Regions from separate parts of the Duffyella gerundensis genome, predicted to be linked through region 1. Evidence: predicted binding sites of a transcription regulator. Region 1 holds the regulator's gene; each other region holds the start of a gene.

Region 1 (7,790 bases):
CGGAGTGCCGGGAACATGTTTTGGCTTCGTATGGGTGCCGTGCTGTAAAAGCGTTTGCTGATCGCCAGCAAAATAGACGCGCGTCCGGCCCTGCAAAGAGGCGGTCGCATCAGCAAAAGCTTTAGGATCAAGACGATATAAAGTTGACAAAATCAGCATAAAACGGCTCACCGCCTTATTCTGTTCTGCGTATTCATCAGACAGCAGCATTTCACGCACAGCCCGTACGCGATCCTGCGGACGCGATTCCTCTTTTTCCGCAACAGCCGGCGAGCCAGCTACCACCGGGGTGGTTTTTACCGGTGCGCTTTGACCTGCGGTAAATTTCAGCATGCGCCGTAAAATGTCGGAGGCGCTTTCACCAATGTGCTGTGTGTGGCTGGCAATATAGCGATACAGCTCTTCGTCGACTTCAATCGTTTTCATCTTTATCCGTACGGTTTTAACGAGTGGCAGAACCAGTCCATCCTGGAGTGTGACATCAGTACGCAATGCGCTGCAAAATGTGACCTGGTTCTAACATAAGGATTATAAAGTTAAATCCTGAGGGTCGGTAGCGCTGACGTCGCCAGAAGACAAAAGTCAGAATATGCCTTATTCGCGCGGCGCCCTTTTCCAGGACAAGTAAAAAACATGATACCCTAAGCCTTCGTCCCCGCCGTAAGAACTTTGCCATGAATTTGAATGCTCGCTTGCAAACTGAACAATCTGCGCCCCAATGCACGCCACTGCTGTTAATCCACGGCCTGTTTGGCAGCCTGGATAACTTAGGCGTGTTGGCGCGCGGCCTGCGCGATAGGCGTCAGGTGATCCAGGTTGACGTGCGCAATCATGGGCTGTCCCCGCGTTCAGATCAGATGAGCTATGCCGCCATGGCAGCTGATATGTTCGATACGCTGGATACGCTGGGCATTGAGAAAGTATCGGTGATTGGTCACTCAATGGGCGGAAAAATTGCTATGACCATGGCATCGCTGGCCGCGGCGCGCGTTGAGCAACTGGTGATGATCGATATTGCGCCGGTGGATTATCAAACGCGCCGTCATGACGCCATTTTTGCCGCGCTTAACGCGGTGACGGCAGCGGGAGTGGAACAGCGTGCTCAGGCCGCCGAGCTCATGCGCCAGTACATCGATGAAGAGGGCATTATTCAGTTTTTACTGAAGTCTTTTCACGCCGGTGAATGGCGTTTCAATGTGCCGGTTTTGTGGGACAACTATGCTGCTATCTCTGGCTGGAACAGCCTGCCCGCCTCGCCGCATGCTGCACTGTTTATTCGCGGCGGCGATTCTTCCTATCTGGATAACGCCTATCGCGACACACTGCTGGCGCAGTTTCCGCACGCGCGAGCCCATGTGATTGCCGATGCAGGACACTGGGTGCACGCAGAGAAGCCCGATGCGGTGCTGCGCGCCGTGCGCCGGTTTTTAGCTCTGCCAGCATAAATGTCTGTCGAAGCGGGAAATAATTGTTCCCTGCGCTACAGCTGGGTTATTATACCGCGCTAAAATTTACCGGCATCAGGTAAATCGGCTCATTTCAGTTACACTTTGACAGGTTCACCCTCGTCATCCTTTCACTATCGCGAAGCTATGGCAAAAGAAAACACGGACCGCACCACACTCGATCTGTTCGCAGATGAACGTCGACCGGGTCGGCCAAAAACCAGTCCGCTGACGCGTGATGAACAGCTCCGTATCAACAAGCGAAACCAGCTAAAACGCGATAAAGTGCGCGGCTTGCGTCGTGTTGAGCTGAAAATGAACGCCGATGCGGTTGATGCACTTAATGAGCTGGCCGATCGGCGGCAGATGAGCCGCAGCGAGTTGATTGAAGAGATGATCATGGCGCAATTAAAGCTATAGTCATCGCCGCGCGAGGGGAAGAACGCACAAAGCGACAAATGCACGGGCTTTGTGAGTTCCGCCCTCTCCGCCTCTCTGCTATCATTGCGTTTATCTGTGAATAAAATTCACCACCAATTAATTACGTTTCAAGAGGTTATCAAGCGCATGGCAATCGTAGGCATTTTCTTCGGCAGCGATACGGGCAATACCGAAAACATTGCAAAGATGATTCAGAAGCAACTCGGTAAAGACGTTGCAGAAGTTCATGACATTGCCAAAAGCAGCAAAGAGGACCTCGAAGCGTTCGATATTCTGCTTTTAGGCATTCCGACCTGGTATTACGGCGAAGCGCAGTGCGACTGGGACGACTTTTTCCCGACGCTGGAAGAAGTGGATTTCAATGGCAAACTGGTGGCGCTGTTTGGCTGTGGCGATCAGGAAGATTACGCAGAATACTTCTGTGATGCGCTGGGCACTCTGCGCGATATCATCGAACCGAACGGCGCGGTTATCGTCGGTCACTGGCCAACCGAAGGTTATCACTTTGAAGCTTCTAAAGGCCTGGCGGACGATAAGCACTTCCTTGGTTTAGCTATTGATGAAGATCGTCAGCCAGAGCTGACCAACGCACGCGTGGACGCGTGGGTAAAACAAATTTCTGATGAGCTTCATCTGCAGGAAATTATTGAGGCGTAAGCTGAACGCTCAATGTGGGCGCTGGCTCACATTGAGCAGATGGATTTTCCTATGGAAATAATAGATACATATTTGTAACTTTAATCGGCAAATCTGTAGAATACCCCCATCGGTCACACGCTTAATCATCTTAACCATAAAAGTGTTGGTGGTAAGCGAAATGTTAACATATGCTTGCAGCATGATTTCTTCGGACGTAGCGACATTTCTCCTTACATCCAACTGAGTTTTCAGGCTTCCCCTGTAGTTTTCATTTCGATGCTTGAATTTTATAATGAGACACAATTCGTCTAAACGTCGACCGATGTTCAGGGCTTTTCAGCCACATTGTGACTAGCAAAGTAACAGGACAATATCCGCATGACTGACAACAACTCCGCATTAAAGAAGGCCGGCCTGAAAGTCACGCTTCCTCGTTTGAAGATTCTGGAAGTGCTTCAGGAACCTGAAGGCCATCACGTCAGCGCGGAAGATTTGTATAAACGCCTGATTGATATGGGCGAAGAGATTGGTTTAGCGACCGTTTATCGCGTGCTGAACCAGTTTGATGATGCCGGTATCGTAACCCGCCATAATTTTGAAGGCGGCAAATCGGTATTTGAGCTGACGCAGCAGCATCATCACGATCACCTGATCTGCCTCGACTGTGGCAAGGTCATTGAGTTCAGCGATGAATCTATCGAATCGCGTCAGCGCGATATCGCCACGCGTCATGGCATCAAACTCACTAACCACAGTCTCTATCTGTACGGCCACTGCTCAACCGGCGACTGCCGTGAAGATGACACGCTGCACGATAAGTAAGTTCGACTCAGTAGCGTCATAAACCGGTGAATACACCGGTTTTTTTACGCCTGAATTCAGGCACACAACGTTTCCTGCAGATAACGCCAGCGCGGGTTAGCCGTAGAACAGTCAAGAATCGCCACCGCAATGCGCTTCTGGGTTTCACCATTGCGCATCTGTAACTCGCAGTACTGAATTACCACGTCAGTGCCATTCTGTGACAGGATTTCATACTCCCCGGTCGCAATACGCACCCCTTCCCGCTGGCCTTTCAAGCCACGAAACAGCGCTTCCATCGCGGTCAGAGAGAGTCGCTGCCCGGCAGGCGTAATCAGCATAAAAGAGGGGTGAAAGTAAGAGAGGAAAAGATTAAGCGTTTCTTCGGATTCGGAAGCGTTATTAAATATTCTTTCGATCAGCTGGTGCACCACGACCACGCTATGCTTCGCTTCCTGGACCATATCTGTCATTACCTGTTCCTGCTTCTCTCGGTAGAATTAAGTGCGCATAGCCTACCTTAAAAAGAATATTTAACACCCGGAGATTGATTAATTTTTGTTAACTGAGTGGGTATTTTTAACAGCGACCAGCGGCTGTGTTTGCTAGGCAGGCATAAAAAAAGGAGCGAATCCTCGCTCCTTTTTAACATTCATTCAGTTACAGGTATTATTCGCCTGTTTTAGCCCAGGTATCACGCAGGCCAACGGTGCGGTTAAACACCAGGTTAGATGGCGTTGAATAGACGCTGTCCGCACAGAAGTAGCCTTCCCGCTCGAACTGATGCGGTGTTGTTACCGCCACGTTGCGTAAGCCAGGCTCAACAAATCCCTGCCTGATAACCAGTGAATCTGGATTAATCGTCGCCAGGAATTCGTCCGCTGCGCCAGGATTCGGCACGCTGAACAGCCGATCGTACAAACGGAATTCCGCAGCCTGCGCATGCACCGCGGACACCCAGTGAATCACGCCTTTTACTTTGCGGCCATCAGCAGGATCTTTGCTCAGCGTATCGGTATCACAGGTGCAGTAGATGCAGGTGATATTGCCTTCTTCGTCTTTGGCAATGCGTTCAGCACGAATGACATACGCATTACGCAGGCGCACCTCTTTGCCCAGAACCAGACGCTTATACTGCTTATTGGCTTCTTCGCGGAAATCGGCGCGATCGATCCAGACTTCGCGGCTGAAAGGCACTTCGCGCGTGCCCATCTCCGGCTTATTCGGATGATTCGGCATGGTGATGATCTCTTCGTGCGTTGATGGCAGATTCTCAATCACCACTTTCAGCGGATCCAGAACCGCCATTGCACGCGGCGCGTTCTCATTCAGATCGTCACGAATACAGGATTCCAGCGAGGCCATTTCAACGATGTTGTCCTGTTTGGTCACGCCGATACGGCGGCAGAACTCGCGAATAGACGCAGACGTGTAGCCACGACGACGCAGGCCTGAAACGGTCAGCATGCGCGGATCGTCCCACCCTTCCACCACATTTTCGGTGACCAGCTGGCTCAGCTTGCGCTTCGACATGATGGCGTATTCAAGGTTGAGCCGCGAAAACTCATACTGACGCGGATGCACAGAAATGGTGATGTTATCCAGCACCCAGTCGTAAAGGCGGCGGTTATCCTGAAACTCCAGCGTACACAGTGAATGCGTAATGCCTTCCAGCGCATCAGAAATGCAGTGCGTAAAATCGTACATCGGGTAGATGCACCATTTGTCACCGGTCTGATGGTGAGTGGCGAACTTGATACGGTAAATCACCGGATCGCGCATCACAATAAAGTTAGAGGCCATATCGATTTTCGCCCGCAGGCAGGCAGTGCCTTCCGCGAACTCGCCGTTACGCATTTTTTCAAACAGCGCGAGGTTCTCTTCCACGCTGCGATCGCGATAGGGACTGTTTTTACCCGCAGAAGTCAGCGTACCGCGATACTCACGGATCTGCTCCGGCGTCAGCTCATCAACATACGCCAGGCCTTTATTGATCAGCTCAATAGCATACTGATGCAACTGGTCAAAATAGTTAGAGGAATAGCAAATCTCACCACTCCACTGAAAGCCCAGCCACTGGACGTCCTGCTTGATCGACTCAACGAATTCGATATCTTCTTTCGCCGGGTTCGTGTCATCAAAGCGCAGATTACATTCGCCCTGATAATCCTGCGCGATACCAAAGTTCAGGCAGATCGATTTTGCATGGCCAATGTGCAGATAACCATTAGGCTCCGGTGGAAAACGGGTATGCACACGTTCGTGCTTACCGCTCGCCAGATCTTCATCAATAATCTGACGAATAAAGTTAGTTGGGCGGGCTTCAGCCTCACTCATCTCAATTTCCTCAACGCGAATGTCTGTGATTTGCACCACGAAATAACCGGTATGATCCACAAAGCGGAGATGGGAAACAACCGTTTGTTCGTTGAATCCCATAAAAAAGGGCAGGAAAGTGTTCCTGCCCTGGCGTGACGTTTTAGCTGATTAGCCTTTGACCTCAAACAGTGGCGTTTCCCCCGCCACAACCTGCTGTCCTGCCAGCAACGTAATACCGGCAAAATCATCGATATTGCTGATGACAACCGGACTAACCATGGAGCGGGCATTGGCGTTCAGAAACGCCAGATCCATCTCCAGTATCGGCTGGCCTGCGGTCACAACGGCGCCCTCTTCCACCAGCCGGGTAAAGCCCTGTCCTTGCAACGCCACGGTGTCGAGCCCCATGTGCACCACAATCTCAAGATCATCATCGGTGGCCAGACAGAAAGCGTGATTGGTGTTGAAAATTTTAACGATGGTGCCAGCAATTGGCGCCACTACCGTACTGCCGGTGGGCCGAATGGCCACACCCTCGCCTACGGCTTTGCTGGCGAACGCCTCATCTTCAACCTTCTCCAGCGCAACGACCTCGCCACTCACCGGCGCCACCAGCGTGGCAATCACCGTTTTATCGACGTTTCTTACCGCCTGCGGTGCCGGTTCTGCCACGGTAGCGGGAACCGCGGTCGATGCGGCAACCGGTCCTTTAGCCAGCACGTTTTTCATAGCAGAGGCGATGGCTTCGGCGCGCGTGCCCACGATAATCTGCACGCTCTGCTTGTTAAGACGAATAATGCCAGAGGCACCCAGCCGCCTGGCTACGCTTTCATTCACGGTGGCCGCATCTTTGACGTTCAGGCGTAAACGGGTAATACAGGCATCAATACTGGTCAGGTTATCTGAACCGCCCACCGCGCTGATATAACGACGAGCCAGCGTTTCGGTCTCGCTTTCGCCATTCGTTTTCGTGTCGATATTAACGTCATAGCCGTCACTTTCATCGCCCACTACGGCCAGTTCGCGACCAGGCGTCATCAGGTTGAACTTTTTGATGGTAAAACGGAAAACCACATAATAAAGCACGAAGAAGACGATGCCCTGCGGAATCAGCATGTACCAGTGGGTGGCCAGCGGGTTACGCGTCGACAGGACCAAATCCACTAGCCCGGCGCTGAAGCCAAAACCAGCAATCCAGTGCATGCTGGCGGCGATGAACACCGACACGCCAGTCAAGAAGGCGTGGATAACATAGAGCACTGGTGCCACAAACATGAAAGAGAATTCCAGCGGCTCGGTAATACCGGTAAAAAAGGCGGCAAAGGCAGCGGCTAACATAATGCCCGCAACTTTGGCGCGATTTTCTGGCCTGGCGCAGTGATAGATCGCCAGCGCAGCGCCCGGCAGGCCAAACATCATAATCGGGAAGAAGCCCGCCTGATAACGACCGGTGATGCCGACGATGCCTTTACCGCTTTCGATAGATTGCGCGCCGCCGAGGAAATTAGGAATGTCATTAATACCCGCAACATCAAACCAGAACACCGAGTTCAGCGCATGATGCAGGCCGACCGGAATCAGCATGCGGTTAAAGAAGGCGTAGATGCCCGCGCCCGCCGAGCCCATTTTCTGAATATGTTCGCCAAAGCCCACCAGGCCATTAAAGATTACCGGCCAGATATACATCAGAATAAAGGCGACCACGATCATCAGGAATGAGACCAGAATCGGTACCAGTCGACGTCCGCTGAAGAATGAGAGCGCCTTCGGCAGTTCAACCTGGCTGAAGCGATTGTAAACCTCAGCAGAGAGCACCCCAACAAGGATGCCAACAAACTGGTTGTTGATTTTGCCAAAGGCCGCCGGCACCTGCTCAACGGGTATTTTTTGAATCATCGACACCGCTGCCGGTGAACAGAGTGTCGTCACCACCAGAAAGCCGACAAAACCGGTCAGTGCTGCCGCGCCATCCTTATCTTTTGACATGCCGTAAGCGACACCAATCGCAAATAGCACCGACATATTCTCAATAATTGCCGCGCCCGACTTAATCAGTAAAGCGGCAAAGGCATTGCCGGCACCCCAACTGTCAGGATCGATCCAGTATCCGACGCCCATCAATATTGCCGCCGCCGGTAACGTTGC
Region 2 (7,790 bases), 670 kb from region 1:
ACTCCCGCACCAGTAAAGCCAGTAAATAGAGACCGCCAAGGCTAACGGTGATCACACCGACCGGCAGCTGATAAGGCTGAAACAGCCGCTGGGCAGCGAAATCCGCGCCCAGCAGCAGCAGCGCACCGCACAGCGCTGACATCGGCAACAGCAGCCGCAAACCGCCACCCAGGCGGCGGGCGATCTGCGGTGCCACCAGCGCCACAAAGGAGACAGGGCCAACCAGCGCAGTCGCCGCCGCGGTAAGCATCACACCCACCAGCATCAGCAGCATGCGCGTTCGTTCAACCGGTACGCCCAGCGCGCAGGCGCTTTCATCGCCCATCTCCAGCAGCCGCATGCGACGCGCCAACAGACCTGCGCCCAGCAGCGCCATCACAATCAAAGTGCCAGTCAGCGGCAATTTCGCCCAGGTTAAGCCATTCAGGGAACCGGCGCTCCATAACCCGGCACTCAGCGCGGCATCCAGTGAGGCGCTGATCACTAGCCAGCTGTTGAACGCCATTAACAGCGCCCGTATGCCGATGCCAACGATAATCAGGCGAAAGGTATCGACGCCGTTACGCCAGGCGAGCAGCCATACCAGTAGCGCGGTGGCGATACCGCCCACCATAGCGGCTGCGGTCATGCCGCCCATGCTCTGGTCAAACAGCACCAGCGCGACCAGCACACCGGTATAGGCGCCGGTGTTAAAACCGAGAATATCCGGGCTGCCGAGGGGATTACGTAACAGCGACTGAAAAATAGCACCGCTGACGCCGAGCGCCGCGCCAATCAGCAGCGCCGTCAACACGCGAGGCAGCCGCCAGTCGATCACGATCAACGCCACATTGCGCGGCGCGCTACCGGTCAGTGCCTGCCAGACCTGAGCAGAGGTGAACGCCAGATTACCGCTTTGTAGCGCCAGCATACCCAGCGCAAAACACGCCGCCAGCAGCAGCCATGGCCAGAGAGCACGCATCGTTATCGTCTCCCCATCTGCTGGCGCACCAGCACAATCAGCACCGGCGCACCGATAAAAGCGGTCACGATGGAAACGCGCAGTTCACCGGGCACCAACAGGCGACCGATGATGTCGGCAGCCAACAGCAGGCAAGGCGTTAACAACAGGGTAATGGGCAGCAACCAGCGATGGTCGTCGCCCGCCAGACGTCGCGCAATATGCGGAGCCATCAGGCCAAGAAAGGCGATCGGGCCGACGGCTGCGGTGGCTGCGCCGCACAGCAACGTAATGGCAAGCAGGCCAGCCAGCTGGGTGCCAACCACGCGCGTGCCCAGCGCGGTAGCCAGTTCGCCGCCCATGCTCAGACTGTTCAGTGGTCGCGCCAGTGTCAGTGCCAATAGCGTGCCGATGGCAATCGCTGGCGCCACGGTGGCCAGCATCGACATGCTGCGAATATCCAGCGAACCGGTGTGCCAGAAGCGCAGATGATCGTAAATCTGCGGATTGAGCAAAGAGATACCGGAGGTCAGTCCCTCCAGCACGGCACTCAGCGCCACGCCCGCCAGGGTCAGCCGCACCGGATTGGCACGTCCGCCGCCGATAGCACCGGTGAGCGCCACCAGCAGCGAGGCGAGCAGTGCACCACCGAAGGAGAACCACAGCCAGGCCGCTGGCGTATCGGCGCCAAACAGCGCGATGCCGATCACCACCGCAAAGCCGGCACCGGCATTGATGCCTAAAATACCGGGATCGGCGAGCGGATTGCGCGTTAGGGTTTGCATCAGCACCCCAGCAAGGCCCAGTGCGGCACCGGCCAGCCAGCCGGCCAGCGTGCGCGGTATGCGTGCTTCACGCACGATCAAGCAATCCGCGCGATGACACTGGCTGGTCAGCGCGTCGGCAACCGTTTGAAGCGGGATAGATTTGGCGCCCAGCATTACGCTCAACGCCGAAAGGATGATCAACAGCAGTAACAGACCTGTGATTCCGCCAGCCTGGCGCATTACGCTCTCCGCTTTCGGCGGCCCGTTGGCCGCGGTGCAAACATGATAATGATTGTTATTATCGTTATTACTCGTATTACCTATGTTACCATGACTCAATACCGATCTGACGCGTAAATTGCTGCAAGGCATTGTAATGAAGAAATCTTCCCATCTGATTGACCTCAGCTTATTAAAAACCCATCCCGACTTTCGCGCCGTGTTCGTTGCGCGTTTTCTCTCGATTCTGGCGCTTGGCATGCTGGTGGTGGCGGTGCCGGTGCAAATTCAGCAGCTCACCCACTCCAGCTGGCAGGTTGGCCTGTCGGTGACCCTGGCGGGCGGCGGCATGTTCATCGGCTTGCTGCTCGGCGGCGTGCTGGCTGACCGCTATCCACGTAAACGGCTGATTCTGTTTGCCCGTTCAACCTGTGGCATCGGTTTTGTCGGCCTCGCCTGCAACGCCCTGCTCCCTGCACCCTCGCTCACCGCGATCTATTTGCTGGCGCTGTGGGATGGCTTTTTCGGTGCCATTGGCGTTACCGCGTTGCTGGCTGCCACACCCGCGCTGGTAGGACGCGAAAATCTGATGCAGGCGGGTGCCATCACCATGTTGACAGTGCGGTTTGGCTCAATCCTTTCACCGGCGGTAGGTGGCCTGGTGATCGCCAGCGGTGGCGTGGTCTGGAACTATGCGCTGGCGGCGCTGGGCACGCTGTTGACGCTGCTGCCCTTGCTGCGGCTGCCCGCATTGCCACCTCCGCCACAGCCGCGCGAAAATCCCCTGCGGGCGCTGGCGGGTGGTTTCTCTTTTCTGCTGGCCAGCCCGCTGGTGGGATCGGCTGCGCTGATCGGCGCGCTGATTACCCTGGCAAGTGCGGTTCGCGTGTTGTATCCGGCGCTGGCACCGCACTGGCTGGTGGCACCGGCCCAAATTGGCCTGATGTATGCCGCCGTGCCTGCCGGTGCGGCAATCGGCGCCTTAACCAGCGGCCAGCTCAAAACGGCAGCCCGCCCCGGTCAACTGATGCTGATCACCGCTCTGCTGGCTTTTATCGCGCTGGCACTTTTTAGCCTGATGCCGCAATTTTGGCTGGCGCTGCTCTGCCTGGTGGCGTTTGGCTGGCTCAGCGCGATCAACAGCCTGTTGCAGTACGCCATGATTCAGTCGCTCACACCGGATGCGTTATTAGGAAGGGTAAACGGGTTGTGGACGGCGCAGAATGTCACCGGCGATGCGCTTGGTGCCGCGCTGTTAGGCGGCATGGGATCGCTGTTGCTGCCGCAGCAGGCAGCGACGGTATTTGGCGCCGCCGCCGCGCTGGTGGCGGTTGTTATGCTGCTGACGCTGCGCGGTTTACGCCGTTACCGTCAGCCTGCCGCCTCGCTCTCATGAGGATGTGAACAGGGTTTCCAGCCGCGTCAGCAGGTTGCTGGCGCTAAAGTAGTCCAGACGGAAGGTATCGGTGCCCAGCGCATACACCCGTTTTGCTTTTACCGCCGCGGTATCGGCAAGAAACGGATTTTGCATCAGGGCGCTGGCGTCCGCCTCCGTGGCGGCAAACAGCAGATAGCTCTGGCCATTGAGATCGGTGGCCAGATTCTCACCGCCAGACTGAATGATATCTTTTCGCTTACCCATGCTGTGGCTGGTTTGACTCACAGGCGGCCTGGCCAGCGTGAAACCGAGCTGCTGCAGCAGCTTTCCCTGCGCAGAATCAGCGGTCCAGATATTGGTGGAGCGGCCACCGGCGTTATACACCATTGCCGTGACGGGCTGTGGTGGCAGCGTGATCTTCTTCTTCAGCGCCGCTTCGCGACGATCAAAATCCTTCACAATTTGCGCTGCCTTCGCCTCATGCCCGGTGGCCTCTCCCAGCGTCGCAACCACCTGCTGCCAGCTCTTATCATCGTAATTAACCACCAGCACCGGTGCAATTGCCGACAGCTGATCCACCAGCTTAATGGCGGAGTCGTTGCCGGTGGCGCTGACCACAATCAGATCCGGCGCCTGTTCCGCAATCGCCTCGGCATTGGCTTCACCAATATAGAGACGCTTCACGCCGCGCTGCGCGGCGACGTCGCCCCACTGATGGAAAAAGCCCTGCTTATCCGCCAGACGGCCGCCCGGTGCGGTGGCGCCACTGGCGACAACCGGCGCGTCAATGGCCAGCAGCGATCCGGTCAGGGTAACGCTGGTAGAAACAATCCGCTGTGGTGCCTGCGCCAGGGTAAGGGTGCCCTGCGCACTTTTAATCTCGCGCGGCCAGCTTCCGGCAGCATGCGCCATCATGCTAAACAGCGAGCACAGCAGCGTGGCGGTAACAATAAACGGTCTGGCTTTCACGTAATTCACTCCTTTAAAGCGGCGGTCAAACAGGCGCAAAAATCGCCGTCTGACGGCTCGACGCGAAGAAAATGCGCCCTGTTTATTGACTCTGAACGGCAATCGACGTAGGTTACAGAGCCACAATACAAATGATAATAATTATCACTACTCTTATCATTTAGAGGTTGGATTATGGTGGAAACTTCCGTGTTTGAAAATGCCTTTGTAGAGGATTTTGACGCCGTCAGTCGCGGCTTCTTCTATCTGTCTCCCTGGCGCAGCCTGTGGACTCAAGGGTGCTTTAGTCGACTGACCACGCCGGTGGCAGGCGCTGAACAGCCCGATGGCGCGTTTCAATGCCAGCTTCGCCAACAGTTCAGCGAGGCGAAGCAACAGGGCATTCAAAATCCCATTATGGTCGGCGCGATTCCTTTTGATGCGAGTCAGCCTTCGGCGCTGTTCATTCCCGAAGCGAGCCACTTTTTTGATCGTCAGCAGCTCGCTGGCGGTTTTACCGATACGCCTTTACCCACGGTAACAAGCCGCACTGCGCTGCCGGATCATGCCGCCTTTACCGACATGGTGGCACAAGCGGTAAACGCCACCTCGCAGGGTGAACTGGATAAAGTCGTGCTGTCGCGGCTGATGGATATCACCACCGAGCGGCCGGTCGATACCGCCATGCTGATGCGCCGTATCATTAACCAGAATCCCACCAGCTATAACTTCCATGTGCCGCTGCCTGACGGCGGCTCACTGCTCGGCGCCAGCCCGGAGTTGCTGTTACGTAAGCAAAACGGCGAGTTCAGCTCCTGCCCGTTAGCCGGTTCCGCGCGGCGTCAGCAGGATCGGCAACAGGATAATGCTGTCGGCCAGCGCCTGATGCACTCCTCTAAAGATCGTCACGAGCACAAGCTGGTTACCGATGCGATGCGCGATGTGCTGCAAAGCCGCAGTTCGCTGCTTTCGGTGCCGGAAACGCCGCAGCTGGTGACCACGCCAACACTGTGGCATCTGGCCACCTGGATCAACGGCGAAGCGCGCGATCCACGCGATAACGCATTATCTCTCGCCAGCCTGCTGCATCCGACGCCTGCACTCAGCGGTTTTCCGCACGCCAGGGCACAAAAGCTGATTGCTCAGCTGGAACCTTTTGATCGCCATCTGTTTGGCGGCATCGTCGGCTGGTGTAACGAAGCAGGCGACGGCGAATGGGTCGTGACGATTCGCTGCGGCACCGTTCATAACACACGCGTGCGACTGTTTGCCGGCGCAGGCATCGTGCCCGATTCCTCGCCGGAATCTGAATGGAATGAAACCGGCGTTAAGCTCGACACCATGCTGCGCGCTTTTGGATTGCAATAAGAGAAGCCACTATGACTATTTCCTATACGCGCTGGCCTGACGATCTCGCCGCGCGCTATCGCCAAAAAGGCTACTGGATCGACCTGCCGCTCACTGACATCCTTAACCGTCAGGCGGAAAACGATGCCGTGGCGGTGATCTGTGGTGAACAGCAGCTCACCTATCGCCAGCTGGCGCAGCAGTCAGACCGCCTTGCCGCCGCGCTCCAGCGGCGTGGCCTGAAACAGGGTGATACCGCACTGGTGCAGCTCGGCAACGTTGCTGAGTTTTACATTGTGTTGTTTGCCCTGTTTAAAATCGGCGTGGCGCCGGTGAACGCGTTGTTCAGCCATCAGCGCACCGAAATGAGCGCCTATGCCAAACTGATCTCACCTGCTCTGCTGATTGCCGATCGTCAGCATAGCCTGTTTGCCGACGATCTCTGGCTGGATGCGCTTCGTCACCAGCAGCCCGAGCTGCGCACGCTGGCTTTCATTAATGGCACCGATGACACGCAATCGCTGACGACGCTCATCAACGAAGCGGCAGAGGATTTTGTAGCCTCGCCTTCGCCCGCCGATGAAGTGGCTTTTTTTCAGCTCTCCGGCGGCAGCACCGGCACACCAAAACTGATTCCGCGCACCCATAACGATTACTACTACAGCATTCGCGGCAGCGTGGAGATTTGCCAGTTTACCGCCGATACGCGCTATCTCTGCGCCCTGCCCGCGGCGCACAACTACCCGCTGAGTTCTCCTGGCGCGCTGGGTGTGTTCTACGCCGGTGGCCGGGTTATTCTGGCCAGTGATCCCAGCGCCAACCTTTGCTTTCCGCTAATTGCGCGCCATCAGATCAACGTCACGGCGCTGGTGCCGCCTGCGGTAAGCCTGTGGCTGCAAGCAATCAACGAATGGGGCGGCAACCAGCAGCTCGCCTCGCTGCAATTGTTGCAGGTCGGCGGCGCTCGCCTGAGCGACGTGCTCGCTGCGCGCATTCCGGCTGAAATCGGTTGTCAGCTACAGCAGGTGTTTGGCATGGCGGAAGGGCTGGTCAACTACACGCGCCTTGATGACAGCGACGCGCGCATTTTTACTACCCAGGGCTGCCCTATCTCGCCCGATGATGAAGTGTGGGTTGCCGATGAGCAGGGTCATCCGCTGCCAACGGGCAGCACGGGTCGCCTGATGACGCGCGGTCCGTATACCTTTCGCGGCTACTATCAAAGCCCCGATCACAACGCCGTCAGCTTTGATGACAACGGTTTCTACTGCTCGGGCGATCTGATCGCCATTGATGCCGAGGGTTATATTCGCGTGCAGGGCCGGGAGAAAGATCAGATCAACCGCGGCGGTGAGAAGATCGCGGCGGAAGAGATCGAAAACCTGCTGCTGAAGCATAGCGATGTGATCCATGCCGCGCTGGTCTCGATGGAAGACAGCCTGATGGGCGAGAAGAGCTGTGCGTTTATCGTGGTGCGGCAGCCAATCAAACCGGTGATGCTGCGTCGTCATCTGCGCGAGCTCGGCGTGGCGGAGTTCAAACTGCCCGATCGCATCACCTGCGTTGATGCTCTGCCATTAACACCGGTTGGCAAGGTGGATAAAAAACGTCTGCGCCAACAGCTTGCTGAGCAGCAAGCCTGAACTGAATCTGGAGAACCACAATGACCATTCCCAAACTGGCCGACTACGCGCTGCCTGACGCGGCAGACCTGCCGCAGAACAAAGTACAGTGGGCTTTTGAGCCGCCGCGCGCCGCGCTGCTGATTCACGACATGCAGGACTATTTTCTCAATTTTTGGGGCGAGAACAGTCCGATGATTCAGCAGGTAGTAGAGAACATTGCCTGCTTGCGCCGCTACTGCAAAGCGCAAGGTGTGCCGGTGTTTTATACCGCGCAACCGAATGAACAGAGCGATGCCGATCGCGCCCTGCTGAATGACATGTGGGGACCGGGACTGAACAAGCATCCTGAACAGCAGAAAGTGGCGGCGGCGCTGGCACCGGACGCTGACGATCATGTGCTGGTGAAATGGCGCTACAGCGCATTTCATCGCTCGCCGCTGGAAGAGACGCTGCATGAAATGGGCCGCGATCAGCTGATTATTTGCGGCGTGTATGCCCATATTGGCTGCCTGACCACCGCCACCGACGCCTTCATGCGTAACATCAAACCCTTTATGGTGGCCGAT
Region 3 (7,790 bases), 500 kb from region 1:
TGTGCTGGATGCCATTCAGCGCATCGGCTATCGCCCCAACGGCGTGGCGCGTGCGCTGGCCCTCGGCAGCACCAAGACTTTTGGCCTGATAGTGCCTACCATCGCGAATCCCTTTGTTGCCTCAATGGCGCATGTGCTGTTGCAGGAGTCGCTGAAAGCCGGGCACGTGATGCTGCTGGGTGACGCCGGTGAAGATCGGCAACGCGAAATTGAGGTGATTCACGCGCTGCTTAACCGGCAGGTGGACGGGCTGTTCTATGCCAGCGTCGACAGCGATCCGCAGATCGATCTGGTCAAAGCCAGCGGCACGCCGTTGATCATGCTGGATCGCGCCGATCCGCAGCCTGGCGTCAGCGTGTTGCGCGTCGATGAACGCCGCGCGGCGCGCCGGTTAACCGAACATCTGCTTGGGCATGGCTATCGTGAGATTGGCATTCTCTGCGGACCGCCAGAGATGGTGAACGCCCGCGATCGCGTTAACGGCTGGCGCGACGCGATGCAGGCACAGGGATTAACCATCAATGAAAGTTGGATCTGGCCAGCGCGCTATCATCGCGACGATGGCTACGCCGTGATGCGTCAGATATTGCAGCAGGATAACGTGCCGCGCGCGCTGTTTATCAGCAATGAGGCGCAGGCGATCGGTTGCCTGCGAGCGCTGGCGGAGCAGAATATTCGCGTGCCGGAACAGTTGGCACTGGTCTGCTTTAACGGTACCGATCTGGCGGCGTTTCAGCAGCCGAAATTAACCACCGTGCGGCAGCATATTCATGAACTGGCGGAAACGGCGATCGAGATGCTGATTAACTGGAATCATGCGGGAGAAGTGCGGGAGATTTCGTACTACATGGAGATGGGCGCTTCATGTGGCTGTGCGCTGAAAGCCGGGGAGTAAACCTGCCCGTCAAGGGCAGGTTCGCGGGCAGAATCAGACGGTAGCCGGTGCCACCGCAGGCTTGCCGTTTTCACCCACGTGAAACAGAATCTGCTGCTGGTAAGTCAAATCCTGCACGGCATTATCATCGGTGAGCAGTGAACCCACTTCGTTGACGTTTTTGCCTTCCACTTTCACCTTGGTCGTGGCCATCGCGCGCATCCACTCATATTCGATATCAATGTGGCCGGTATCAATACTGCGAATGCCCTGTTTGCTCAGATCGTAGGTCAGCAGAGTGGCGGTTGGGCCCAGTGAAACCAGCACCAGATCGAAGTTCGGCGCGGTCTCAACAATGGCTGCATGCAGCTTGTCATAGACCGAAAACGCGTTGCGGTTAAGCGTGGTAATACGCTTAATCTCTTTGGCGCTGTCCATCAGATCGTTGCCCAGACCTAAACGCGTTCCGCTACCTTCAACGATCAGCACGCGCTGATCTTTGAACAGCAGTTTGAATTTTTCGAAGATGGTGCGTGACAGCGTTTTGTCTTTGTAATCGTGATACGGGCGCGTCACCGAGGTGTTGCCGTACTGGTAATTCTGATCCAGCAGACCCTGATAGCGCTTGAAATAGAAAGACTTATGGAAGAACCAGAACAGTGCGGCACCTGAACGCATGCTCGACATGTTGCGGAAGGCATCCGGCATACAGATCAGGCAGTTCGGGTTGTTACGCGCATCGCGCAGCACCATTTTCAGGCGCTCTGACAGGCGTGCATCAAAGGGCTGAAAGCCGATGTTTTTGTAGTAGGTCATCTCCAGCTCGCCATCGCCATAACGCGCTAACGACACCGTTTTATCACTCAGCAGACGATCGATAGTCTCTTCGATCGACATCACCGAGTATTTTTTCACGCTGGCGTTGGCAGCAGGATACTTAACCGCCGCATGCATGAATTTGAAAGGAAATCTGAATTTCCTGTAAATGGCAAACAAACTGGGCATAGTTGACCTGCAATTAAGCTGAGCTTTGCCGCAACGAGGCGGGTCAAAATCAGGAAGCTGAAAGAGTGTTCTGGTGGTGATTTATATCACATTATTTGCCATTTCAATGCTGCGATTGTTCTTAAAGTATCGCTCTCTTTCTGCTTTAAACGATCTGCAAGCGGAATATTATCAGTGTCGGTATGCCGTTTATTAATGGCGTCCACTTAAGGTTATTAAGGGTTATTTTGCGGTGATGAAAGAAGCGTATTAACCGAGCTGTTAATACGGATATTTCTTATTTCAGGAATAAGTGTGAGATGCCCGGCGAGCGATGCTATTGCTGGAATGATGGATTAATGAATTGCGCTGCCTTGTTCATAAAGCGCGATCGCTTCTGAAAAGGCAGCGCAAAGTCGCGTTTTACTGGCAGACATCTACCCAGCGCGCATCGGTCAGTTCGGCCATGCGCGCTGGCGAAATACGCACCGCGCTGTGGATTGAACCGGCGGCGGGCAAGACTTCGCTAAATTGTTGCAGCGAAATATCACAGAGAACCTGCAATGGCTGTTCAAGGCCAAACGGGCACACGCCACCCACCGGATGGCCGGTATAATTCACCACCTCATCCACGCTGAGCATGCGTGCTTTGGCACCCAGCGCCTGCTTCAGCTTGCGGTTATCGAGCCGCGCGTCGCCACAGGTCACCACCAGGATCACCTCATTCTTCACTTTCAATGACAGGGTTTTGGCGATCTGCGCCGGGGCGACATGGTGCGCGCGTGCGGCCATCTCCACCGTGGCGGTGCTTTCGGCCAGCTCAATAATGTCGATGTCAGGCGCATGTTCGGCGAAAAAGCGCCGTACCGACTCCAGGCTCATGCTGTTCTCCAGGCAAAAAGAAGGCAACAAAGCTGCCATAAGCAGCCTGAAGTGTAAATGTCGTCAGGATGAAATTTTGGTTAGCTGGCGGCGAGTGTACAACTGTTGCACTGCTGCACGTCGGGCAGGCGATAGCGCTGGCAGCAGCTGCGGCGTTCCATGGTGCCGTTGCGTGGAATCACCGTGCGATAAAGCGGGTTGTCGCTGCCGTCGATCAGCTGCTTATTGAAGAACAGTGCGTGTTCCAGCGCCAGACGGGTCAGTTCCGGAATGCTCTCTTTCAGTTCGCCTAAAAACCAGTGCATCAAAAAGCCGGTGTTGTTCCAGATCAGTCGCGCGTTGATGTCGCCGTGGCGGGTGATTGCGTCGACCATCGGGATTAAGGTGTGCTGCACCAGGCGATCGATACGCTGCACCGCATTAAGATAGCGCGCGTCTTCATCTTCCTGCACATCAATCCAGAACGCGGCCGGACGACCGATAGCGTGCGGTTGCAGGCGGATATGCTGTGGCGAGCAGTCAAGCGCGCGGGATTCGAGGATCAGCGCCAGCATCAGCGGCGGTACCAGCAGGCCAAAATACCATTGTGCCCACAGCGATTGCAGCGGCTTGGCTTCGCGTAACTGATCGGGATGTTGCTTGTAAACGTCATCGCCATAACGCTGCTGCAGATCCTGCCAGCAGGCGCTGGTGGACCATTCGCCCAGCGTCAGGCTGTCGGCGGGCGCATTGCCGTTGAGGTGCAGCGTATCGATGAAGTAGGCGCGATGCTCATGCAGCAGCGCGTCGATGGATGTCGCCAGTGGCCGATCGCTTTGCAGAAAGATCAGCGGTGCGCTGCTGAACTGCTGTACCTGACGAGAGAGAGTGGCCATGCGACATCCTGTATAGGGAATCGGGATACGAAAACAAATGATAATCGTTCTTGATTCTATCCATAAAAAACCAGGCTCACAATAGCGGCAAAAAAGATTATGCATAAAAATTGCCCGGCCCGCGGTAGCGAGCCGGAAGGGATTAACGCGCGCTGGCCGTTTGCACAACGCGCGCCGATGAGAGGTTTTCCCAAGCGAGAAGGGTGTTGCGACCCTGATGTTTGGCGACGTAAAGCGCCCGATCGGCGTTGGCGAGTGCCGCTTCAAAGCCCGCTTCATTCAGCGGGGCAATCCCGGCGCTGAGCGTGACATGAGTGGCGACCCGATCGTTGAACAGATGCGGTATCTCAAGGTTAAGCACGTACTGACGAATGCGCTCGGCCAGCTTCATAGCGATGGCGGCATCCACATTGGTCAGCAGCACCAGAAACTCCTCACCGCCGTAACGCACGACAATATCTCGCGAGCGCACCGCATCGCGAATGGCGACCGAGACGCGCGCCAGTGCCTGATCGCCCATCGCATGACCGTAATTGTCGTTGTATGCCTTGAAATGATCGATATCGAGCAGCAGCACGAAGTGATTGCTGGTGCCATCGCCCGGCAGGTTTGCCAGCCGGTTTTTCAGGCCGCGGCGATTATAAAGGCCGGTCAGCGGATCGAGCATGCTGAGATCGCTGTAGCTCTCTTTCTCCGCATAGAGTTGCTGCACCAGCTGACGGGTAAAGCGATCGCTGCGGCGGCGCATCATATGCTGCAATGTGAAACCGATCAGCGGCAGGGCGAGGGTAAAGAGGATCAACAGCCGGTGTTCGCCCTGATCCAGCACCAGCACCGCCGACGAGGCCGGGGCAATATGCAAACAGAAGGCGAGCAGATAATCGCTCAGCGCGATGGCACTGATAAAAAAAATGGTGATCAGGCTGAACAATAAAAAAACGCCATCAATATACAGGCCGCGTAAATATTTATCGGTGATATGCCATGCCCATAATGCGCCCATAAAAAAGGCGACCAACGTTAATAAGGCTAATTTGCGTTTAGAAAGGAAAAATAACGCGAATAACAGCAAGGCGCTGCTGATGGCAATAACTATCGCCGGTAAGGTCGGCGTGGTGGGGGTCAGGCTGGTGCCGGGGATACAACAAAACAGCGATGCGGCTAAATTAAGCGCCAAAAATAATAACAACGATAATCGGTATTTGCTGTGAAGTAATTCATCATAACTTTGTAATTTCATTTAAGTACTCGTCATGGCTTTTACATATTAAAGCGCGATGCGAAAGCAACAACGCCTGCCAGCGGCCGGGTTGTTTTTTTATAAGGATAAGCTGAGTGTGAAGCGGAGCGAATTTAGCATTTTCGTCCCAGGCTGTCATCCGGCGGCGGGAAAGTTTCACCGGCCTGCTGCAAAGTGATAAAAATTATCATATGCTAGTGGTAATCATTATCATCTAAGGGCTAAAAGCATGATCATTGCCATGTTTACCGCATGTGGATTGTGGGGGGTGAGTTGGTTCATGGGCAAACGGCTGGATAGCGCGTGGGGCGTGCTGTTGCCCTGCACGGCGTTGCCGCTGTTGGCAATGATGCAGCTCTCTTACAGCGAATGGCGGCTGGTGATGATTATCGCTTTGCTGCTGACTGCGACCATGCTGTTTCATAAAACGCTGCGTCACTATTTGCTGTTGCCATCCTGTCTGGCTCTGGCGGGCGCACTGGCGGCCATTTCACTGAATTTTACCACGGGATAAGCGCCCGCAGGGCGGCGTGAAACAATAGCGTCTGGATGATGAAACAGGATTGATCAGGAAAACGTGCAGAAAACAGCAGGGGAATAATGCAGTGAAGCAGAAGAGAAAAAGACAACTGGTGCGAAGAGAGGGACTTGAACCCTCACGTCCGTTAAGACACTAACACCTGAAGCTAGCGCGTCTACCAATTCCGCCACCTTCGCAATAAGTTGTCCTGAATTATATCACCGCATGGTGCGAAGAGAGGGACTTGAACCCTCACGTCCGTTAAGACACTAACACCTGAAGCTAGCGCGTCTACCAATTCCGCCACCTTCGCGCAAATGCTGTGCGATATAAAACAGTTGTGATGTTTGGTGCGAAGAGAGGGACTTGAACCCTCACGTCCGTTAAGACACTAACACCTGAAGCTAGCGCGTCTACCAATTCCGCCACCTTCGCATACCCGCAACACGAAACCGTATTGCCACCACGGAGGCGCATTCTAGAGGTTTTACTCAGGACGTCAACAGATATTTCGCCGCCGTCGGATGATTGCCGCAAAAAGCGTCAGCCGCCGACGGCAACGGACATTTCTCGCTTATTTCGCGCTGCGTAACGCTTTGGCGGCACGACCATAAACCGCACGATAAACCTTGAAGCGACCGGTCTGCGCCAGCACTTCATGACTGCCGAAGGTTTCGTCCAGTACCTGGGCATACGGCAAAAAGGCGTTAGCCACGATACGCAGCTCGCCGCCGGTGTTCAGATGCTTCGCCGCGCCGCGGATCAGCGTCTGAGCAGCATCAAGGCTGGTTTGCGTGCCTTCATGAAACGGCGGGTTGGAGATGATCATATCGAAGCGGCCGGTAACGTCAGAGAAGACGTTGCTCGGGAACACTTCGCCTTCCAGCTGATTGGCTGCCAGCGTCGCTTTACTGGCCGCGACGGCCGCTGCGTTGACGTCGGTCAGGGTCAGACGCACCTTCGGCGAATGGCTGGCCAGCGTGGCAGAAAGCACACCTGCGCCACAGCCGACGTCCAGTACTTTGCCTTTGGTATGCGCGCTCAGCGTAGACAGCAGCAGGCGGCTGCCGGCATCAAGGCCATCACGGCTGAAGACGCCAGGCAAGGTTTTAATGGTCAGGCCATCCACTTCGTAGCTGTGCCAGAAGCTCTCTGCATCAAAGTCAGGACGGGTTTCCAGCTTGCCATGATAGAGGCCACAACGGCGGGCGCTGTCGATTTTATCCAGCTTTGCCCACGCCTCAACCATGCCTTCCGCGCTGCGCACGCCGCTACGGTTTTCGCCGATCACAAACAGATCGCAGCCTTCAGGCAGCAGGGAGAGCAGGTTTTGCAGCTGGTACTGCGCTTCTGGCTTGCTCTTTGGCCAGTAGTAAACCAGCGTATCGCAATCGCTGACGTCATCGGCGGTTGCCACCAGGCTAAAACGCGCGTTCTCTTCCAGGCGCGGGCTAAGCAACTGCCAGTGATGGTATTGCTGAGTAAAGACTTTGCTGAGCTGCGTCTCAAGCTGGGCGGGCAGGTCATCCTGCAGATCGCCGGCAAACAGCACGCGGCGTTCGGTAAATTCATCACTGTGGCGCAGGATTACTTCGCTGGCCGGGGAAAAAGCGGGCATGGTTGGCTCCTTAAAAAACTGAGGGCAGAGTATAGTGGTTTGTTGGCGCATGTTCGATGGGTTTGCTAGCATAGCGCCGCATTCTTGTGGCTAAAACGGGTTAATATTATGGCTTCCAGGCGTGACTGGCTGTTACAGCAGATGGGCATTACGCAGTATCAGCTGCGGCGTCCGCGCGCATTGAAAGGTGAAATAGCCCTGACGGTGGCGCCCGATACGCGGCTGTTGATCGTGGCGACGGTACCGCCAGCGCTGGATGATGCGCTGGTGGCTGATGTGCTGCGCGCGCTGGCGCTCGAGCCGCATCAGGTGATGCCGCTGACGCCCGATCAGGTAGCAATGCTGCCGGAAGAGGGCGAGTACGCCAGCTGGTGCCTTGGCCTGAGCGATCCGCTGACGCGCGCAGGCATTCAGCTCGATTCTCCGGCTTTAGATGAGCTTTATTACAACGGCGCGGCGAAACGCGCACTCTGGCGACAAATTTGTGAACATGACGGCCATCTCCTTTCTCACCCCGAATGATTTACCGCAGGCGTTTGCCATTGAGCAGCGCAGCCACGCTTTTCCGTGGACGGAAAAAACCCTTGCCAGCAATCAGGGCGAGCGCTACCTGAATTATCGGCTGACGGTCGACGACACGCTGGCCGCTTTTGCCATCACGCAGGTGGTGCTGGATGAAGCAACGCTGTTTAACATTGCGGTCGATCCGGCGTTCCAGCGGCGGGGTTTTGGCCGTCAGCTGCTACTGCATCTGATTGATGCACTGCTGCAGCGCGATGTGCTGACCCTGTGGCTGG
Region 4 (7,790 bases), on a different replicon from region 1:
TTGAAGGGCGCCAGCGCAGCCCGGCTTATGTGGCGCAGGTGGCGCGCGTCTGGCGCCAGGCGATCGATCGGTGCATGGCACAGCCGGAACAGTTTGCGGTTGCACCGCAGTGGATGCAGTCGCTGGGCGAGTTGGCCGAAGGCACGCAGACCACGCTGGGCGCTTACCACCGTGAATGGCAATAAGGAGGCAGAATGCAATATTCTCTTGGTCCGGTGCTCTGGTACTGGCCAGCCAGCGAGCTGGAAAGTTTTTATCAGCAGGCGGCAAACAGCAGCGCTGATATCGTTTGCCTCGGCGAGGCGGTGTGCAGCAAACGGCGCGCCACCACTTATCCGGGCTGGATGACGCTGGCACGCGAACTGGCAGCCAGCGGCAAGCAAGTGGTGCTCAGCACGCTGGCGCTGCTGCAGTCGCCATCGGAGCTGAAAGAGCTACAGCGTTACGTCGAGAACGGCGAGTTTCTGATTGAGGCCAATGATTTCGGCACCGTTAACATGGCCGCTGAGCGCAGGCTGCCGTTTGTTGCCGGACCGACGCTGAATGTCTACAACGTTGATACGTTGCAGCTGTTGGTGAAAGAGGGCATGACGCGCTGGTGCCTGCCGGTGGAGATGTCGCGCGACTGGCTGCGGCTGCTGATGCAGCAGTGTGAGGAACGTGGCCTGCGGCAGCGGTTTGAGATCGAGCTGCTGGCTTACGGCCATCTGCCGCTGGCGCTCTCGGCGCGCTGCTTTACCGCCCGCTCGGAGAATCGGGCAAAAGACGCCTGCGAAACCTGCTGCATAAACTATCCCACCGGACGCCCCGTAAAATCGCAGGAGGGACAGCAGGTGTTTGTGCTGAATGGCATTCAAACCCTGAGTGGCTACTGTTACAACCTCGGTAACGATCTGCTGAGCATGCAAAATCTGATCGATATTGTTCGTCTGTCGCCGCAGGATGCCAGCACATTGCAGATGATCGATCGCTTTCGCGCTAATGAACAGGGCCAGGCGCCGCTGATGGTTGCGCAGGGCAACGACTGCAACGGTTACTGGCGCAAAGTTGCGGGTATGACGCTGGCATCCTGACCTCGCTAACTTCTTCTTTCTACTGGCCCGCACCCTATAGCGGGCCGTCTTTTCATCTCCTCAGCCCCCTGATGGCATCGAATCCCACCGTGTGAAAAGACACGTTTGCAGAAATCCGGAAAAGTTCCTTAATATCCTTTTACACATCAAATAAAAAAATTATAGTTCTCATTCTCATTTGTGTTCCGACTTGCAGCGCCTTTTTTAGGTGTTAGCAGCAGCGGCGCATACGGTGGAAATAATAAAAAAACTCTTCTGAGGTAAAATGATGTCTTCTGTTTCACGTTGTAACCGGGAAGTTCGTTCTGACGCCGTTACCGGCATGCGTACCTCATTGTCTGTGGTCGCCCTGATGGTGGGTGCCGCGCTTGCCGCACCGCAGGTGTACGCCGCTGAAGCCGTGGCACAGGAACAGCAGACGCTGACCGTTGATGCCTCTGCCAGTGATGCGGCCGAGAGCAGCGCCGCCAGCGATTACAGCGTGCCGGTGACGCGTTCCGGTACCAAGATGGCGCTGGTCGCCCGCGACATCCCACAGTCGGTGAGCATTGTCAGTAAACAACGTATGGAAGATCAGCAGCTGCAATCGTTGGGCGACGTGCTGAATAACACCACCGCCATTCAGGAGAGCGTGGCCGATCTCGATCGTCGCACCTATTATTCGCGCGGCTTTCTGATCGATAACTACATGGTTGATGGCATCAAAACGGTGTTTGAGCCGCGCTGGAACCTCGGCGATGCGCAGTCCGATACCGCGATGTATGAACGCATTGAAGTGGTTCGCGGGGCGACCGGCCTGATGACCGGCGCGGGCAATCCGTCTGCCGCGGTCAACATGGTGCGTAAGCATGCTGACAGCCGCGAGTTTACCGGCGACGTTTCGGCGACCTATGGCAGCTGGAATAAACAGCGCTACGTTGCCGATCTCTCCGCGCCGCTGAGCGAATCGGGTAACGTGCGCGGCCGCGTGGTGGCTGGTTATCAGGATCGCAACAGTTATGTCGAGCGTTACGGTGCTGAGAAGAAGTTTATCTATGGTGTGATCGATGCCGATCTTACCGATGCCACCACCTTGTCGCTGGGTTATGAATACCAGGAAACCAACGCCGACAGCGTGACGTGGGGCGGCGTGCCGCGCTGGTACGTCGACGGCAGCGAGACCGACTATCGTCGTGGCTTTAACACCGCACCGGACTGGGCCTACAACGACAAAACCAGCAAAAAAGCCTTTGTGAACCTGAAGCAAAACTTTGATAACGGCTGGCAGACCACCCTGAACGGCACGCACAATGTCACCACGCTCGACAGCCGTCAGCTCTACATTCAGGGCTACTTTGATAAGAATACCGGCGCGGGCGTTTCACCTTACGCTGGCTATCCAGTCGTGGGCGGCACCGGCTATAACACCGGTGAACGCAAGATGGATGCGGTCGACGCCTTTGCTAACGGGCCGTATGAACTGTTTGGTCGCCAGCATGAGCTGATGGTCGGAGTGAATTACACCAAACAGCACAACACCTATTACGGCACCTTTGAAAACATCTCCAGCGAAATGCTGGGCGATTTCAACAGCTATAACGGTAACTTCCGTGAAACCGACTGGGGCGAGCGCTCGCTGTCGCAGGAAGATATCACGCGGGAAAAATCGGCTTATATGGCAACCCGTATTTCACTGGCCGATCCGCTGCACCTGATCGTCGGCGCGCGTTACACGCGCTGGACCAACGACACGCTGACCGCCAACATTGAGAAAAATAACATCACGCCGTACGCCGGGCTGATTTATGACATCGATGAAAACTGGTCAACCTACGCCAGCTACACCTCGGTCTTCCAGCCGCAGACCTATCGCGACATCAATGGCGGTTATCTGTCGCCGGTAATCGGTAAAAACTACGAAGCGGGCGTGAAATCGGACTGGTTTAACAGCCGTCTGACTACCTCACTGACCCTGTTCCGCAGCGAGCTGGACAACGTGGCGCAAAGCACCGGTCGCATCATTCCGAACAGCACTGAAACCGCGTATGAAGGGGTGGATGGTACGGTGAGTCGCGGGATTGAGTTTGAGATCAACGGCGCGATCACCGACAACTGGCAGATGACCTTCGGCGGCACGCGCTACATTGCGGCAGAACGTGACGGCACGGCGGTGAACCCGGATCTGCCGCGCACCCAGCTGAAGCTGTTTACCAGCTATCGCCTGCCGATGTTGCAGGAGCTGACCGTTGGCGGCGGCGTTAACTGGCAGACGCACGTCTGGCAGGATGTCGATGCGCCGGAAGGCAACGGCACCTGGCACGCCGAGCAGGGCAGCTATGCGCTGGTCAACCTGTTCAGCCGTTATCAGCTGACCAAACAGCTGACGTTACAGGCGAACATCAATAACCTGTTCGACAAAGAGTATGACACCAACGTCAGCGACTCAATTGTCTGGGGCGAGCCGCGTAACGTCTCCGTGACCGCCAGCTATAAGTTCTGATTCTCCGCCAACAAAAAGGGCTCCCTGAGGGAGCCCTTTTTTATCGGTCACAAAAAAGGCCGCCGCGGGCGACCTTGTCTGGCATGTCCTTATGCAACCATCTCTTACTTATACAGCTCAGCGGTCATGTGCACGCCGTTATTGGTATAAGCTTCGGTGATTTTGTATTGCGCACCCTGTTCCTGCGCCTGCATGGCGATTTTCGCTTCGGTGTTGTCCAGGGTATCGCCGGTAGCGGTTACGCTCTGGGCAAAGCTGGCGAATGAAAGAACAGACAGGGCAACGGCTGCAGCAGCGTTAATGATTTTCATGGTTATAATCCTTCATCGGTATGGTTGAAGACGTGATTGCCTTCGATGGGGGTTATAATAACCATTGTTACTATTAGCGTAGTGACAAAAAGTGCGATCCAGATCACATTTATTAGGGGCCGGTCACTGCTCTGATGAACGGGCATAAAAAAGGCGCTGTGATAAACACAACGCCATGCGCTCTACCTGCCACCTTTAGCCCAGCGCATCCAGTAGCGTGGCGGCGTTGCTTACTGCACCAAAAATCCCGCCCTGCATATGAATCATGCTGATTGCGGCGTCATGATGATGCTGTTCGGTAGCGGCACAACAATCTGCCAGCACCAGACATTCAAAGCCGCGGTCGTTCGCCTCACGCAGCGTGGTGTGCACGCAAACATCGGTGGTGATACCGGTGAGAATCAGGTTGGCGATGCCTTGACTGCGCAGGATCAATTCCAGATCGGTGGCATAAAATGACCCTTTGCCCGGTTTATCAATGATCGCTTCACCGGGCAGCGGCGCCAGCTCTGGGATAATTTCCCATCCTGCTTCACCGCGCACCAGAATACGGCCGCAGGGACCTTCACTGCCGATCTCAGCCTGCATGCGTTTGGAACGCCAGCGCTTGTTGGCGGGCAGATCGCTGAGATCGGGTCGGTGGCCTTCACGGGTATGAATAATCGGAAAGCCGAGTTCGCGCATGCGCATCAGCACCGACTGAATCGGCGCAATGGGCGCGCGGGTCAGGGCGATGTCATAGCCCATGGTATCGACATAGCCGCCTTCGCCGCAGAAATCAGCCTGCATATCGATAATCACTAACGCGGTGTTTTGCGGCGAGAAAGCGCCGTCAAACGGCCACGCGTAAGGGGTGGAATCAACGCTAAATGCCAACATTTTTCTTCTCCATAGCCGGATGGCTGACTTTACTGGCTTTGACGATCAGCAGATAGCTGAACGCGGCGGTAACGATGCCGATCACCGCTTCACCAAACTGCGGAAAGGCGAGGTGCGCTACGACCGCGCACAGGCTGCCGATGCCCCAGGCGATAAACGCCTGGCCGTGCACCGCCGCCACTTTGCGCTGTTGACTGACGCCCGCCAGGAAAATCAGGTCGACAATCATCACCGCGCCAAACGGCGGCACCACGATGCCAAGCAGGCTGAGCCATTGCAGAAAATATTGCCAGACGCCCGCCAGCGCCAGCGCGCCGCCGATCAGCCCAAGAATAATGGTCCACAGGCGCATCTTGCTGTTAAAAAGGTGGCTGTAGCCGACTGCACCGTTATAAAGGCAGTGGGTACAGACTGAACCGAGATTGATAAACACAAACAGAAAGGCGATGGCGGAGAGCACATCGCTGTGGCCCATCAGCAGCGGCAGAAAGTTACCGCCGTTGTGCAGCGGATCGACCGCCGCGCCCACCGCCACGATCACCACGCCAAACAGATACGAGACAACGTTAGCCACCGGAAACGCCGAGAACGCAGCGATCACCGCAGAACGGCCATCCTTAGACCAGCGAGTAAAGTCCGCCGTCATGGTGCCGGAATCGGCGAACCCGGCAATCACCATGGTCACCGCCGTGCCCATAGTCATCGCACCGGCGGCACTGGCACTGCCTTTCCACTGGGTCATGGTGCTGAAATCATGATTGGCAGCGATCAGCCACAGCGCGACCAGGCCAAGAATGACAAACAGCGGCGCGGCGATCATGCCGAGCAGCGACAGCGCGCGGACGCCAAGAAAGGTCACTGCGGTGTAAAGCACCATCGAGAAGGCGGTGACCGCCAGCGCGTTCCAGCCAAAGGTCTGGTTGATCACCGTGCCGGTCAGCCCGGTCTGAAAGGCGTACCAGCCAATCACCACCGTCGATAAAAATCCCGACACCAGAATATAGCCTTTGGTGCCGAAGGTGCGTTTTGCCTGGAGGGCGAAGTTCATGCCGGTATGCCCGGCGAACCAGCTCAGCGCACCCACGTAAGCAAACAGCACCAGATTGCCGAGCAGAATGGCGATCAACGCAGGCCAGAAGCCGAGATGCCAGGTAATGATGCCGCCGAACAGCGCGTTGGTCAGGATCATCGGGAAGCCGAACCAGACAGCGGAGACTGAGCGGGTGGAGTGACGATGGCTGAGCGGCACGGGCTCATGTTCAAATTCTTGTTCAAGCGCAGGCGTTGAGGCGGATGTTTTCATCACGGTTTCTCTCTGGTAGCAAACAAGGGAGGCTGCACCGCGTTCCACGGCTGCAGGCGTTCAAATGCCGCGCTGGCGGCGAGTACGGTGGCATCATCCAGGTGACGCCCAACGATTTGCATGCCCACCGGCAAGCCGCTGGCGGTGAAACCCGCAGGCACGGAGGCGGCAGGCTGCCCGGAAAAATTGAAGGGATAGCAGAAGGAGAGCCAGTGATCGCTGCGCACCATGCGGCCAGCGATGATCTCCGGGCCCTGCATATTGAGCGGAAAGGGCGGCGTGGCGAGGGTTGGAGTAATGATCAGATCGTAGCGCTGCATAAAACGCCACAGCTGATTCACCACCGCTTTGCGATCGGCGATGGCATCGGTAAAGGTTTCTGCGCGCCACGGCTGTTGCAGCATCGCCTGCAGGTGCGGCGACATCTCCTCGCGCGGCAGCGAACGCATGCCGCTGAGGTCGCTCTCCAGCGCCACCAGCGCGGCGAAGGTGGCCGAACGGTCGCCGAGATCGGGATGCGCCTCTTCCAACTCACAGCCAAGCTCGCTGGCAAAACGTTGTGCCGCTCGGGTGACAATGTCACGCACTTCGCCATCTACCGCGACGTAACCCCAGTCGGCGCTGAAGGCGATGCGCAAGCCGCGAATGTCGCGCTGCGGGGCTTCCCGCCAGTTAATATCGCCGCAGGGGATGGAATGCCGATCGCGCATGTCCGGCCCGGCAATCACCGACATCATCAGCGCTGCATCGGCTACGCTGCGCGTCATCGGGCCAATGTGCTCCAGCGACTCCCAGCTCGATACGCCGGGATAGCGCTCGTCGCGGCAGCCGGGCCACAGCGGTACGCGGCCCATCGATGCCTTAAATCCAAAGACGCCGCAGTGCGCTGCCGGAATCCTCACCGAACCACCGCCGTCGCTGCCTAATGCCAGTGGGCAGAGCCTGGCGGCCAGCGCCGCGCCTGAACCGGCGCTGGAGCCACCGGTGGTCATCTCGCGATGCCAGGGATTACGCGGTGCAGGAAACAGCGGATTATGCCCGACGCCGCTGTAGCCAAATTCTGGCGCGGTGGTTTTACCCAGCATGATCGCACCCGCCGCCAGCATTCTCTCTACCGAAATATCATCCTCCTGCGGAATAAAATCGCGGTAAGCCGCCGAGCCGGACGTGGTTTTCACCCCGGCGGTACAAATCAGATCTTTAACGCCCATCGGTACGCCAGCCAGCGGTCCGAGCGCTTCACCTCGCGCCCGGCTGCGATCAACCGTGGCCGCCTGTTGCAGCGCCAGTTCCGGCGTCGGCGTGCAGAACGCGGCAATCAACGGCTCGCGTTCAGCCATGCGATCCAGTGCCGCTTTGGCGATCTCAGTTGCAGAGACGTCGCCGCCATGAATGTGGGCGGCCAGCGCGATTGCGTCGCCATCCAGTAAGTCGTCAAACATAGGAAACCTCGCCAGTGGGAATGCGAGGAAGAATTTGCATTAAGCGTGCCACTCTGCGCGGCGCGGCGCGCTGTAGAGAGGAAATTCAGGCGGGATACGGCTTTGGATACAAGATGGAATACTTATGGCTCAGCGGCGATGGTGCGCGCCCGAACGCAGGCACCAGCATGGCGCAGGGTTGCCCGTAATCGGGCGCAGGGAGAAGAGGAGGGCAAAGCGATGTTAATGGCCAGCGCGGCTGGCCTGCTGCGATGGGTTAGTCGCGTTGATTTTTAGGGCGAGCGTTAGCCCACGGGCTGTCGG

Evidence for each region. Region 1 encodes Fur, which represses iron uptake genes when iron is present. Its sites were predicted from a motif close to ATAATAATGAGAACNACTATCAA; they were not measured.
Region 2: a site for Fur is predicted at 1,990-2,012, ahead of fepD (Fe(3+)-siderophore ABC transporter permease). Genes of this name have one in related genera too.
Region 3: a site for Fur is predicted at 3,653-3,675, ahead of fhuF (siderophore-iron reductase FhuF). Genes of this name have one in related genera too.
Region 4: a site for Fur is predicted at 1,229-1,251, ahead of fhuE (ferric-rhodotorulic acid/ferric-coprogen receptor FhuE). Genes of this name have one in related genera too.

The regions. Positions count from the first base shown of each region.
Region 1 is NZ_LN907827.1:1,191,226-1,199,015, reverse strand. It holds gene seqA (replication initiation negative regulator SeqA) at 1-426, opposite strand, end outside; gene ybfF (esterase) at 675-1,445, shown strand; gene ybfE (LexA regulated protein) at 1,593-1,865, shown strand; gene fldA (flavodoxin FldA) at 2,013-2,543, shown strand; gene fur (ferric iron uptake transcriptional regulator) at 2,904-3,347, shown strand; gene EM595_RS05455 (hypothetical protein) at 3,404-3,799, opposite strand; gene glnS (glutamine--tRNA ligase) at 3,996-5,663, opposite strand; gene nagE (N-acetylglucosamine-specific PTS transporter subunit IIBC) at 5,814-7,790, opposite strand, start outside.
Region 2 is NZ_LN907827.1:522,156-529,945, reverse strand. It holds gene fepG (iron-enterobactin ABC transporter permease) at 1-961, opposite strand, end outside; gene fepD (Fe(3+)-siderophore ABC transporter permease) at 964-1,947, opposite strand; gene entS (enterobactin transporter EntS) at 2,084-3,322, shown strand; gene fepB (Fe2+-enterobactin ABC transporter substrate-binding protein) at 3,317-4,219, opposite strand; gene EM595_RS02430 (isochorismate synthase) at 4,448-5,620, shown strand; gene EM595_RS02425 ((2,3-dihydroxybenzoyl)adenylate synthase) at 5,632-7,242, shown strand; gene EM595_RS02420 (isochorismatase family protein) at 7,263-7,790, shown strand, end outside.
Region 3 is NZ_LN907827.1:693,829-701,618, forward strand. It holds gene EM595_RS03115 (LacI family DNA-binding transcriptional regulator) at 1-895, shown strand, start outside; gene EM595_RS03120 (GT-D fold domain-containing glycosyltransferase) at 929-1,879, opposite strand; gene EM595_RS03125 (YbaK/EbsC family protein) at 2,282-2,740, opposite strand; gene fhuF (siderophore-iron reductase FhuF) at 2,821-3,615, opposite strand; gene EM595_RS03135 (GGDEF domain-containing protein) at 3,758-4,855, opposite strand; gene EM595_RS03140 (DUF1435 domain-containing protein) at 5,085-5,369, shown strand; tRNA gene EM595_RS03145 (tRNA-Leu) at 5,486-5,572, opposite strand; tRNA gene EM595_RS03150 (tRNA-Leu) at 5,602-5,688, opposite strand; tRNA gene EM595_RS03155 (tRNA-Leu) at 5,724-5,810, opposite strand; gene rsmC (16S rRNA (guanine(1207)-N(2))-methyltransferase RsmC) at 5,950-6,993, opposite strand; gene EM595_RS03165 (DNA polymerase III subunit psi) at 7,102-7,515, shown strand; gene rimI (ribosomal protein S18-alanine N-acetyltransferase) at 7,484-7,790, shown strand, end outside.
Region 4 is NZ_LN907828.1:111,236-119,025, reverse strand. It holds gene ubiU (ubiquinone anaerobic biosynthesis protein UbiU) at 1-185, shown strand, start outside; gene EM595_RS17745 (U32 family peptidase) at 195-1,073, shown strand; gene fhuE (ferric-rhodotorulic acid/ferric-coprogen receptor FhuE) at 1,396-3,552, shown strand; gene EM595_RS17735 (YdgH/BhsA/McbA-like domain containing protein) at 3,657-3,863, opposite strand; gene biuH (biuret amidohydrolase) at 4,059-4,742, opposite strand; gene EM595_RS17725 (purine-cytosine permease family protein) at 4,729-6,045, opposite strand; gene EM595_RS17720 (amidase) at 6,045-7,487, opposite strand; gene EM595_RS21185 (hypothetical protein) at 7,590-7,763, shown strand; gene EM595_RS17715 (VF530 family protein) at 7,744-7,790, opposite strand, start outside.